One region of the Bacillus sp. FSL W7-1360 genome, then DNA from elsewhere that is predicted to be linked to it. Evidence: riboswitches for the same ligand, from Rfam matches in the RefSeq annotation. Region 1 holds a riboswitch; the other holds the start of a gene.
What was found. Region 1 has a riboswitch for S-adenosylmethionine ahead of metK (methionine adenosyltransferase). Riboswitches for the same ligand answer to the same signal wherever they lie in the genome.
Positions count from the first base shown of each region.

Region 2: it holds a riboswitch for S-adenosylmethionine, as region 1 does, so the genes downstream of both, NSQ26_RS00625 (methionine ABC transporter ATP-binding protein) here and metK (methionine adenosyltransferase) in region 1, are expected to answer to the same signal.

Region 1 is NZ_CP151950.1:290,965-297,287, forward strand. Features, by position in the region: gene pckA (phosphoenolpyruvate carboxykinase (ATP)) at 1-1,025, opposite strand, end outside; SAM riboswitch class I at 1,262-1,371, shown strand; gene metK (methionine adenosyltransferase) at 1,594-2,802, shown strand; gene srtD (class D sortase, LPxTATN-specific) at 2,861-3,433, opposite strand; gene NSQ26_RS01475 (gamma carbonic anhydrase) at 3,433-3,966, opposite strand; gene NSQ26_RS01480 (tetraprenyl-beta-curcumene synthase family protein) at 4,097-5,155, shown strand; gene NSQ26_RS01485 (beta-class carbonic anhydrase) at 5,229-5,792, opposite strand; gene mnmM (tRNA 5-(aminomethyl)-2-thiouridylate-methyltransferase MnmM) at 5,815-6,323, opposite strand, start outside.
Region 2 is NZ_CP151950.1:119,700-126,022, reverse strand. Features, by position in the region: gene NSQ26_RS00640 (fumarylacetoacetate hydrolase family protein) at 1-559, opposite strand, end outside; gene NSQ26_RS00635 (MetQ/NlpA family ABC transporter substrate-binding protein) at 677-1,495, opposite strand; gene NSQ26_RS00630 (methionine ABC transporter permease) at 1,508-2,164, opposite strand; gene NSQ26_RS00625 (methionine ABC transporter ATP-binding protein) at 2,157-3,182, opposite strand; SAM riboswitch class I at 3,248-3,355, opposite strand; gene gcvH (glycine cleavage system protein GcvH) at 3,438-3,827, opposite strand; gene NSQ26_RS00615 (arsenate reductase family protein) at 3,943-4,311, opposite strand; gene NSQ26_RS00610 (alpha/beta hydrolase) at 4,336-5,295, opposite strand; gene NSQ26_RS00605 (acyl-CoA dehydrogenase FadE) at 5,469-6,323, opposite strand, start outside.

The sequences.
Region 1 (6,323 bases):
AAGATGATTGTGTTTGGATGTCCGGCGATACTAGGTGTGATCGCGTTTGGAATATGCTCAAGCGGATAGGCAGCCCGTGTATTTTCTGTTTTTATACGGGCGCGATAGTCCGGTTGGCGTGTTTCAGGATGCAAGCACACATTCTCTAGTACTGTACCGAATCGAATAGCATCCCAAATTTGTGGCTCTTTTTCTCGAGATAGATCAATACATTTTGCATAGCATCCGCCTTCAATATTGAAGACACCATTGTCGGACCAGCCATGCTCATCATCACCGATTAAAGAACGATTATTTGAGGCTGACAACGTTGTTTTTCCTGTTCCAGAAAGACCAAAAAACAATGTTACTTCGCCATCACTGCTTGTGTTAGCCGAACAGTGCATAGGTAGAACCATTTGATCAGGTAATAAATAATTCATGACAGAAAAAATTGCTTTTTTCATTTCTCCCGCGTATTCAGTACCGCCAATTAAGACAACACGTTTTTCAAAAGAAATGATCACAAATGCCTCAGAATTTGTACCATCAATGAGTGGGTCTGCTTTAAAAGTCGGTGCGCTTACAATTGTAAAAGAATCTTTTTTTGCTGTTGAATCACTCGTGCGAATAAACAATTGCCGGGCAAATAGATGGTGCCACGCAAATTCATTAATATATGTGATTGGAAGTTGGTAAGTAACATCAGCACCTGCGTATCCTGTTGATACATAGCACCCTTCTTTTTCTTGCAAATAGCATAACACTTTTTCGTATAGTCGTTTGAAGGTAGAGGGATCGATGGGTTTGTTTACGTTCCCCCAGTCAATTGAAGAACGTGTCGCGTCTTCAGAGACAATAAACTTGTCATTAGGGGATCTACCGGTATAAGCTCCTGTCTCCACAGAAAGCGCACCTGTTGGTGTAAGGGTACCTTCTTTGCGAGCGAGTGCATGTTCAACAAGTGTTGGCACAGGCAGGCTGTGTAATGTATGCTGACTTGAGAGTAACTGTTCTAATTGTGTTGAGCCGTTCAAAATGTTCATATTGATCTCCTTCCCTTAATCAGGACAAGTATAACGTATCAGTCTTGATTTAGTATAACACATTATAGTCATTATTCCATACTAAAGTGAGCAAAAATGTAATAAATTTATTCGACACAGGTTAAAAAAGGTTTATCCATAGCAACCTTTCTTTTTTTGTCGAGTTATGTTAGACTAATAGGGCAACATACTGACGTGCTCACGTTAAAGTGGTGAACACTCCAGTAAACGTAGTACTTTTATCAAGAGTCGGCTGAGGGACAGGCCCAATGAAGCCCAGCAACCAACACCTTTTAGAGGTGGAAAGGTGCTAACCTGCAAGACAATATGTCTTGGACGATAAGAGGCGAATGGTAAACATTAGGTACCCTTTTCCTCGCGGAGAAGGTTTTTTATTGTGTACAGGTGTATGTCTCAATATTACTGGAACTTTGAGGCAAACGTTAGCATAGGCTGTTGTTAGTTCCCCTCTAGAACGCTTATGGAGGACTATGGATACGCCTTGTAGACATAAAAAGGAGATACCATAGAGCCAAGCAGTCCGGAGAAATAGAGAGGAGTATGTAAAGTGGAAAAAGAAAGAAGTCGGCATTTATTTACATCTGAATCAGTAACCGAGGGCCATCCTGATAAAATTTGTGATCAAATTTCGGATGCGATTTTAGATGATATTTTGACAAAAGACCCAAATGCTCGTGTCGCTTGTGAGACATCGGTCACAACAGGTTTAGTGCTTGTCGCAGGAGAAATTACAACGAGCACGTATGTGGATATTCCGAGTGTGGTACGTAGAACGATCAAGGAGATTGGTTACACGCGCGCAAAATACGGTTTTGATGCGGACACTTGTGCAGTATTAACATCAATTGATGAGCAATCGGCTGATATTGCCCAAGGTGTGGATGAGGCACTTGAAGCAAGAGAAGGACAAATGACGGATGCGGAGTTAGAAGCGATCGGTGCTGGGGATCAAGGGTTAATGTTTGGTTTTGCGACAAATGAAACGAGCGCGCTCATGCCATTACCGATCTTTTTAAGTCACCAGTTGGCCCGCCGTTTGTCGGAAGTCCGTAAAGACGGCACACTTAATTATTTGCGCCCCGATGGGAAAACGCAAGTGACGATTGAATATGATGAACAAGGTAAGCCGGCGCGTGTAGATACGATCGTCATTTCAACGCAACATGCACCAGAAGTGACCCTTGAACAAATTCAAACAGACATGAAAAAGTATGTCATTGAAGCGGTTGTATCAAGTAAATGGTTGGATGAGGAGACAAAGTATTTTATCAATCCAACAGGTCGCTTTGTCATTGGCGGACCACAAGGAGATGCGGGGTTAACGGGAAGAAAGATTATCGTTGACACGTATGGTGGTTATGCGCGCCATGGTGGAGGTGCTTTCTCTGGGAAAGATGCAACGAAAGTTGACCGTTCGGGTGCGTATGCAGCACGGTACGTGGCGAAAAACATTGTTGCAGCAGGGTTAGCGGAGAAATGTGAAGTGCAACTCGCTTATGCGATTGGTGTTGCCCAACCCGTGTCTATTTCTATTGACACGTTTGGTACTGGACGTGTCGCTGAAGAGACGCTTGTAAAATTGGTACGGAAGCATTTTGATTTGCGTCCGGCTGGAATTATTAAGATGCTCGATTTACGTCGACCAATTTACAGACAGACAGCGGCATATGGCCACTTCGGTCGTGATGATGTGGCTTTACCGTGGGAAGCGACGGATAAAGCTGAAATTCTTAAGTCTGAACTCGCAACACAGTAATTGCATATAAAACGAGCCTTATGCTGCTTTGATATCATATCAGCATAAGGCTTTTTCCTTAGTCAGTCACCGGATAGGCATACGCAACGAAACGCTCGGGCGCATCGCCAACAAAAGAAAATGGGTAACATGTTGTCACAACAAGCACTTCTTCACCCATCTCCCGAATGACAGATGTGTCATCTTCTGAGACGATATCTGTTTCTTTAATTTCATAAGTGTATGATCCATATGGCATGTTAATTGTAAAGGTATCACCAATCTCAATTTTATCAAACTGGCGGAAGACCGTGTCGCGGTGACCGGACATGACAATTTGTTCTCCTTGCCCAGGAAGGACGGAGTCAACTAAATGACCAATTCCTTTATCAAGCGCGTCTGCGTCGGTTCCTTCAACAATAGGTAATGTCTTATCTAATTTAGGAATATCCATTGTCGCGAATGCCTCATACATTTCTGGTTTGTAAGATTGAATATCAAAATTTTCTTCTGGCGCGTTGTTTTTTGACAAGTTCTCTTCTGCTTGCGCCAGTGATTGTTTTTGTTGTTGTTCATTTTTAATAAATAAATAACCGAATACAGCGATAGAGATGACACCAGCGATAATAAGAAGATTGCTGATCCACTTGATCATTGAATTTCCCCCTGTTTCTCACTTTGGATAATTTTATATGCTTGTCCTTTTTCTACATATTCACGGCGAATACGCGCCATATCAGCCTGGTCTTCATCGTTTAACGGACGGATCACTTTAGCCGGACGACCGAAGGCGAGCATACCTGGTGGGATCACTTTTCCCGGAGGTACAAGGCTGCCAGCGCCGATAAAAGCCCCTTCTCCAATTTCAGCGCCATCTAACACGATCGATCCCATACCGATGAGCGCATTTTTGCGAATGACCGCGCTATGGAGCATCACTTGGTGTCCAACAGTGACATCATCTTCAATGAGTAATGTCCGGTTGGGGCTTTGATGAAGCATTGATTGGTCTTGAATGTTGACACGATCCCCAATGATCGTTGGGGCGACATCGCCGCGAATGACCGTATGAAACCAAATACTTGATTCAGCGCCAATCGTGACATCCCCGGTAATACAGGCATTCTCAGCAATAAAAGCGGATGATGCAATACGTGGTGTATGATTACCATAACGGGAAATCATAGGTGCACTTCCTTTTCGATAAAGTTAAAAAGCGTTATAATGAGTGTAACCTAAAAGAGGTGGATGCGACAAGCGAGATGTCTAATAAGGAATGTTAGGTGTCGTGTTTACATAGAAGGAGTGTTTTTATTTGTCAGCACCAACAACTGCAATACCGCTGTTGTATCGGATTTATCGAAAGGTGGTCCCGACTGTTCATAAACATTATGATGCGTGGATAAATCGCGCGCAAACGATTCCTGATCCGGAATTACGAAGCCAAGCCCTTGATGCCCTGGCGCGGAAAAAGTTTCATTGTGAAGGTGGCGGTGTTTATGGGTTAGCGGCACAAGGTCATTTTGAAGAGCTTATTCAGTTTATTATTTCTTACCAATTGATTTGTGACTACTTAGACAACCTATGCGACCAAAGTGACTCACTGGATCCAAATGATTTTCGGGCGTTGCATAATGCTTTGCTCATTGCGCTTCAACCTGGGGTGGCGCACGAAGATTATTATGCTTATCGCGCGCAGAAAGACGACGGCGGTTATTTACAAGCGTTAGTAGAAAACTGCCAAAAGATTGTCACGACATTTCCGTCTTTTACCGTCTTTCAGCCGCACATGCTGAAAATGAGTGGTTTGTATGGCGACTTGCAAGTATACAAGCATGTCAAAAAAGAGGATCGTGAACCACTCTTAAAAGCGTTTTTTGAGAAACATCGCCATGATCTCCCTGAGGAGATGACATGGTATGAATTTGCGGCGTGCACGGCGTCGACATTAGCGATTTATACGATGGCAACGTATGCGACGAAGCCCGACGTCTCTCGGGAGCTTGCACAAACGATTTGTGATGGCTATTATCCGTACGTTCAAGGGATGCACATTTTGCTTGATTATTTTATTGACCAAAAAGAAGATATCGCGGACGATGAGTTGAATTTCTTGTTTTACTATGACAGCAAGGAGCAAATGGAGGAGCGTTTCCGGTATTTTGTTAGGAAAGCAGAAGAGACCCTTTCTGAGTTGCCGGATCCGAAATTTCATCGGATGTTGATTCGTGGGGTCATTGCGCTATATTTGGCGGACGAGAAAGTTCAAAAGGACCCTGAGCTTAAGGGGCAGTCAAAAGAAATTTTTAAGACAGGTGGGCTGCATACGTTTTTCTTTTTCTTAATGAATAGCCGGATTTTTAGGCGGAAGTGAGGTGGATAGAAGCTGGTGAACCTGTGTTAAGTAGGTTACCAGCTTCTATTTAGAACAACGATGAGCTTTCAGATCACGCCTGTAAATCCCGCACCAATAACTCGAGCTCGCCCGTCTCTGGGTCAATTACAAGCCCATGGACGCGCACATCGCTTGGGAGGAGTGGGTGGTGGACAATCGTGTCGACACTGTGGCGCACGCTTTCTTTTACATCGTCGAAGCCAGACAAAAATTGGTGAATATCGACACCTGCATATTCTAGTGATGAAATTTGGTCAAGGTCTACCCCGCGCCCTTCTGCTTTTTCAAGGATAGATGGTGCTGATAAACCCGTCATGCCGCACCCGTGGTGACCGATGACATACACTTCTTCTGCGCCAAGTTCATAAATAGCGACTAAAATACTACGCATAATGCTTCCGAACGGATGAGAAATGACCGCGCCAGCATTGCGGATAATTTTTGCGTCACCATTACGTAGGTTCATAGACGCGTGCAGCAACTCGACGAGCCGGGTGTCCATGCATGTTAAAATAACAATCTTTTTTTCCGGAAATTTTGTGGTGGTGAAACGTTTATAGTCTTCATTGGCAACGAATGTTTGATTAAAGGATAAGATGTTGTCTAATTGCGTCATTAATAATGACCCCTTCCATTGGTTATCTTTTTTCAATTGCAATGACAAAAGGTGGATCGTTTTGTTGGTTGATAAAGGCATATTGGAGGACATGAAAATCGGTTTGTGATAAGGCAGTGACATTATTTAATACGGTGTCTCTCTCTTTTTTTCCTGTTTCGTGTCCGGAATATATGACAAGGACAACGAGTCCATGTTGCTTTAGTTGTGACAAGATGGTATGAAGTGCGTGGACTGTTGCACTGCCCGTAGTCGTAATGGACTTATCGCCTCTTGGTAAATAGCCGAGGTTAAAAATGGCTCCGGCGATCACCGAATTCCGGAAAGCTGAGATTTCTTCTAATGTTTCGTGGCCTTGGCAATATAAAGATACGCGGTCATTGACACCGGCTGTTTTCAAGCGTTCCGTTGTGCGGGCAATCGCGGCCGGTTGAATATCTGTACCAATTACGTGCCCGGTATCACCGACAATTTTTGCTAAAAACAATGTGTCGTGCCCGTTGCCCGCCGTCGCATCAATGACTGTATCAC
Region 2 (6,323 bases), 170 kb from region 1:
CTGTCACGTCCTCAAGCAATTGTGCAACTGAACGGTATAAGTTTGACGTTGGCCATGAACATACAATCTGATCATTGACATACGTCTTCACCTCTACGTCATTAATGTCATCTATCAAAGCGCTGCCTATCACTTGCGGGCCTAAAAAACAAAAACCATCCCGCGCGCGATGTTTCACTGCCGGACGGAAAAAACTTTTGTGCGGCACAGTCACGTCACCAATAATTGTAAAACCAGAAACAACGTCAAGCGCAGATATTTTTTTCACTGCCGTTGCAGTCTGTCCAATGACAATGCCTAGCGTTGCCCCCATTTGTACTTCCGCCACATCCTTCGGTAATAATAACGGTTGGCCATGTTCGTTATACGTATTACGTGGTTTCATATAAAGTACAGGTGCTTCGGGTGGTTGCTTATAAGGAGACTTGAGAAAATCGTCTTTCATTGTTTCTAGCTCAACAAGATCATTTAACAACGTCCCGTATACACGTCCTTTAAGCACAACCTCTTGTAAGGATACATCTCTGTCAGATACGTTCTCTTCTCTTAATAGTTCCATCACAATCACACTCCGTCTTGAACAAAATTTGCGCATATACTATCTCTTTCGCGATCGCCCTCCTTTTTCCCTTCAAAAAAAACAAGACCCCTCACTTGAGAGATCTTGCTCCGCTACTTAATCGACTGCGATCACGGCACCGGCATACTTTTCATCAATAAACGCTTTGATTTCATCAGAGCCGAGCACCGAAATCAGCGCTTTGACGGCCTCATCATCAGCGCTATCTTTGCGTGTCACGACAATATTGGCGTATGGATTGCTTTCATCGCCCGCTTCTAAATAAATTGCTTCTTCCACTGGAGAAATGCCGGCGCCCATCGCGAAATTGGAATTAATTGCAACGACGTCTGCCTCATTTGATTGATACGCTTGTGGCAACATTTCTGGATTCGGACCAGCATCAATGCGAATATTTTTCGGATTCTCTACAATATCTGCTTCCGTCGCTTCCACAGCAGAAACACCGTCTTTTAATGTAATGAGCCCCGCTTCTTGTAATAACGAAAGAATTCGCCCGTAATCGGAAACAGAATTGCTCATTAGCACCGTTGCCCCGTCAGGAAGCTCATCCAACTTGTCATAGTCTTGTGAGTAAAGACCGATTGGCTCCAAGTGCACTGCGCCTACTTCCACAAAGTCATAGCCGTGGTCAGCAATTTGCTGGTCTAAATATGGACGGTGTTGGAAAAAGTTTGCGTCAATTTCCTCGTCCTGAAGGGCCCGGTTCGGTAAAATGTAATCATCAAACACTTTAATTTCTAAATCAAAACCTTTTTCTTTTAGAAGTGGCTTTGCTTCTTCCAAAATTTCTGCATGGGGCACATTTGATGCACCGACTGTTACTTTTGATCCGTCTTTTTCTCCGCTATTCCCACAAGCCACAAGTCCCGCACTCGCTGCGAATACACCTAATCCTAACAACCATTTTTTCATTTTACATGCCCCCTATCGTTTATCTATCTTTCTTGTGAGTGAATCTCCGAGCCATTGAAACAAAAATACAATTAATAAAATCACAACTGTCGCCACAAGCATTACTTCTGTATTTGTGCGTTGAAATCCTTGCTGAAATGCCAGTGTCCCAAGTCCGCCGGCACCGATTGTCCCAGCCATTGCCGTGTAACCGACAAGCGCGACCGTCGTCACTGTGATCCCTGAAATTAATGCTGGCAGTGCTTCAGGAATGAGCACCTTCCACACAATATGTGCATGTGATGCCCCCATTGACTGAGCGGCTTCAACGACACCGCGATCGACTTCGCGCAAAGCGAGCTCAACCATTCGTGCATAAAATGGCGCTGCACCAATAATTAAAGCCGGAAGTGCTGCAGAAGCGCCAAACATCGACCCCACAATCATGCGCGTGAAAGGAATTAATAAAATAATTAAAATGATAAACGGGATCGAGCGAAATACATTGACAACTGTTGCGATAACGACATAGGTCAAACGGCTCTCCCAAGCGCCCCCTTTTGCCGTTAAATAAAGCACGAGCCCAAGCGCCAACCCTAACACAAATGTTGCCACACTAGAAGCGATGGTCATATAAACCGTCTCCCACGTTGCCACCCAAACATCTTCCCAAACGACGTTGCTAAGCATGGTTGATCACCTCTACTTCTACCCCACGTTCACGTATATATGCAAGCGTCGCCTCAATCTCCACTTCTTCGCCTGAGAAACGAACAAACAACTTACCGACTGACCCTTGTTGTAACTTGGAAATGTTCCCATGTAAAATCGAAATCTCAATTGGAAAGCGGCGAATCACATCAGTGACGAGTGTTTCTTCTAATGGATTTGCACTAAATGTCAACGACGCAATCACCCCATCGCCTTTTTCAGCCAGTCGTTCCCAGAGCGACTCCTCTTCTTCATCCGTCTTCGCAAGCTCTTTTACAAATAACTTTGTCATCTGCGCTTGGGGACGGCGAAACACATCCATGACAGGACCTTTCTCAACAACCTCTCCTTGATCCATCACCGCAACATGGTCACAAATCTTTTGAATGACATGCATCTCGTGCGTAATAAGCACGATGGTTACCTTCAGTTTCTTATTAATTGCTAGTAATAAGTCTAAAATCGCATCGGTTGTCCTCGGGTCAAGGGCAGATGTCGCCTCATCGCAAAGCAATACGCTCGGTTCATTCGCGAGTGCACGCGCAATGCCGACACGTTGCTTTTGACCACCACTCAACTCTGATGGGTAATGATCCTCGCGACCATCCAAACCGACAAGCCGCAAAAGTTCCTTTACCCTTTCTTGACGTTGTTCCCGCGGTACTCCTGCGACCTCTAATGGTAATGAGATATTTTCCCATACCGTTCGCGACCATAACAAATTAAAATGTTGAAACACCATGCCGATTTTTTGGCGCGCATGACGCAATTGTTTTGCTGATAGTTTCGATAAGACATGACCATCAACCGCTATCTCTCCAGCAGTGGGACGTTCTAACAGGTTCAGCAAGCGGATCAATGTACTCTTGCCAGCCCCACTGTAACCAATAATCCCATATATTTGTCCTTCTTCAATCGTTAAATTCAGGTTACGTACTGCCTCAATCGCTCCCGACTTTGTCTGAAACGTTTTACTCACACCTGTTAGTGAGATCATCCTCATTCCTCCCAACAAAAAAATCTTTCTGCAGCATGAGCAGAAAGATTTTATCTATCACTTTCATCTCATCTCTCAGAGTTCTACACTCTGCAGGATTTAGCACCTGCAAACATGACGTTTGTGGTTGCCGGGTTTCGTCGGGCCAGTCCCTCCACCGCTCTTGATAAGAATATTCACTTGTTTTCATCACGTAGCCGTATCATAGCATGATTTAGTTGCACCGTCAATCATCATTTTTAGAACATGTCAGATTTATTCTGCTTCGCTAATCATTTCCTGATACTCACCAGCAGACATCAGATTTTCCACATCACTCATATTGCTTGGTTCAACGACAATCATCCATGCTTTCCCATATGGTGATTCATTTACAAATTCTGGTGAGTCTTCGAGCTCTTCATTCACTGCAACGACTTTTCCACTCACTGGTGCATATAACTCAGAAACCGTTTTGACAGATTCAACACTACCAAATGGCTCATCCGCTTCGATCTCATCACCGACTTCTGGCAACTCTACAAATACAATGTCGCCAAGCTCAGACTGGGCAAAATATGTAATCCCAATGCGGACGTTGTCACCTTCTACTTTCACCCATTCATGTTCCTCTGAATACTTTAGTTCTTCAGGTAAGTTACTCATCCTCATCGCCTCCATCATCATTTCCTTATTAGGGTTGACACTTTTTCCAAAAAACATCACAACACATTCAAGCTCATTTTACCATAATTAAAAATGATCCCCAAATGAGATGCACTTATTTTTCTTTCGCTAACCAAGTGTTTTCATAAACATCTTCTTTGAAACCAAGCGTAACTTGGCTGCCATCTGTCACAAGTGGACGTTTTAATAGCATACCATCAGAAGCAAGCAACGCATACTGTTCTTGTTCAGACATATCGGCAAGTTTATTTTTTAAATCAAGGGCGCGGTATTTCTGTCCACTCGTATTAAAAAAGCGTTTTAGCGCTTCCCCACTATCTTTATGCCATTGTTCAATTTGCGCTGCTGTCGGTGGGGCATTCACGACATCAATGGCTTCATATGCAATACCATGATCATTGAGCCACTTTTGCGCCTTCCGACATGTGCTACATTTTGGGTAGTGGTACATTTTTAGCGTCATCATTTTCTCTCCTTCTAAAGCTGACTAAAAGTTTTCCTGTAAGAAGCGGACAACTTTGTCGGCATATTCATCAGCTAGTTCATTCACTGTCTCTACATGTCCGTCATTCTCCGCAATCCATAATTCATTTCCCGCGCCCATAGAAGCATGAATTGCTTCACTATCTGTATACGGAATGGCGTCATCATTTTTGCCATGGATGAAATAGACGACTTTATTTTCTGCTTGCGTGATCGCATCAATTGGACTTACTTCATCAATGTTAGCACCAATGAGCCTTGGAATTACTTGCATCGTCACAGGCGTGAATGGGATATCTGGCAGATCACTCCAATGCGACAAATTAGATGATAGATACTGGCGTAAATTCGCAAATGGACTGTCGGCGATCACAACATCAACTGTATCTGACTGCGCAACTGCTAGTAAAGCCGAAGCAGCGCCCATTGACCAACCAATCACAGCGACATCGTCCATTCCTTTTTCCTCTTGTGCAAACGAAAAGGCGGACAACAAATCTTGCGACTCATACTGCCCAAGTGTGACCGCATCTCCTTCAGATTCCCCAGAAGCACGGTAATCAAATAACAACAAATGATAGCCTTCTTCTGCTAACCTTTTTGCGAGAGGAAGGATTTGATTCCCTGCTTGCAAACGAGATTGTCCGTAACCGTGTGAAAACACAACTGCTTTGGTCGATTGTATCTCTTCCCCTTCTCGCTGCGCCGGGATCCACCAGCCCTTCAAGGAAATATCATCTGCTTTGCTTTTAAAGCCAATTTCTTCAAACTTGAGTCCATGGTCAGCTGGTGTCTCATCAATCTCTACTCGTTCTGGGTGTGATAAGTTCCAACCAACATATGTTGCAACGCCAACCACTGCTAAGATCGCGAGTACAATAAAAATAACTAACCCTATGATCACTTTCTTCATCCGTCCTATTTTTGGTTTCTTTGATAAAGGTGTTTCTGTTGTTGCTGGCATCAAAATCACCCCTTGGCTTTATTTTATGACGGTCACGACGAAAATTCAATCTTTATGTGAAAAGAAGAAGTCTGCATGCAGACTTCTTCTTGACTGAGGAGAATACTCCTTGCGAGAGGAGTATTTTTATTTATTTTTGCGGCTCTATTTAGAGCCCCAAAATTGTCACCTAATTAAACAACATATTTCTTCGCTGCAATGACACCTTTTGCAATTTCACGCTTTTTCTCAACGACATTGATTGGTTGATGGCGCGTAAGCTTACGCAACATCGACATCATCGTACGGAGCGTGTCACCTTCTTGCATGTGAATTAACGCTTTCTTCGCGCTTGCTTCAATGCGGTTCACTGCTTCTTGAACGAATACTTCTGTCATGAGAAGCTTTTGTGCTTCTTTTTCAAACGACGTTTTGTTTGCTGCTTTTTCTGTACGTAAAACGACAGACTCCATCGAGTAAATATCGCTCACGATATCAGCGACAATTGCAAGAATCTCTTGCTCTTTCTCAAGCGCTGGACCGTATTTCTGCGCACCAAGACCGGCGACCATTAAGAACACTTTTTTCATCGTCGATACTAAATACTTTTCTTGCGCAAGCGGCTCGTCGCCAGTTTCTTCTGGCATAAACATCATGAGCTCTTCTTGCAAGCTTTGTGCTTGTTCAAGGAACGCAAGCTCACCTTTCATCGCTTTACGCATTAACGTACCTGGTACGAGCAAACGATTGATTTCGTTTGTTCCTTCGAAAATCCGGTTAATACGAGAGTCGCGGTAAATACGCTCTACTTCGTACTCAGCCATGAAGCCGTATCCGCCGTGGATTTGTACCGCTTCATCAGACACGTAGTCAAGCATTTCTGAACCAGCGAACTTGTTTAGTGAACACTCAATCGCATATTCTGCAATCGACTTCGCGACTTCACGACCGTCTTTTTGTTGTTCTTCACTTAAGCTGCCAAGACGATCTTCGAACAAACCACCTGTACGGTAGATGGAGCTCTCTGATGCGTAAATTTCAGTGGCCAT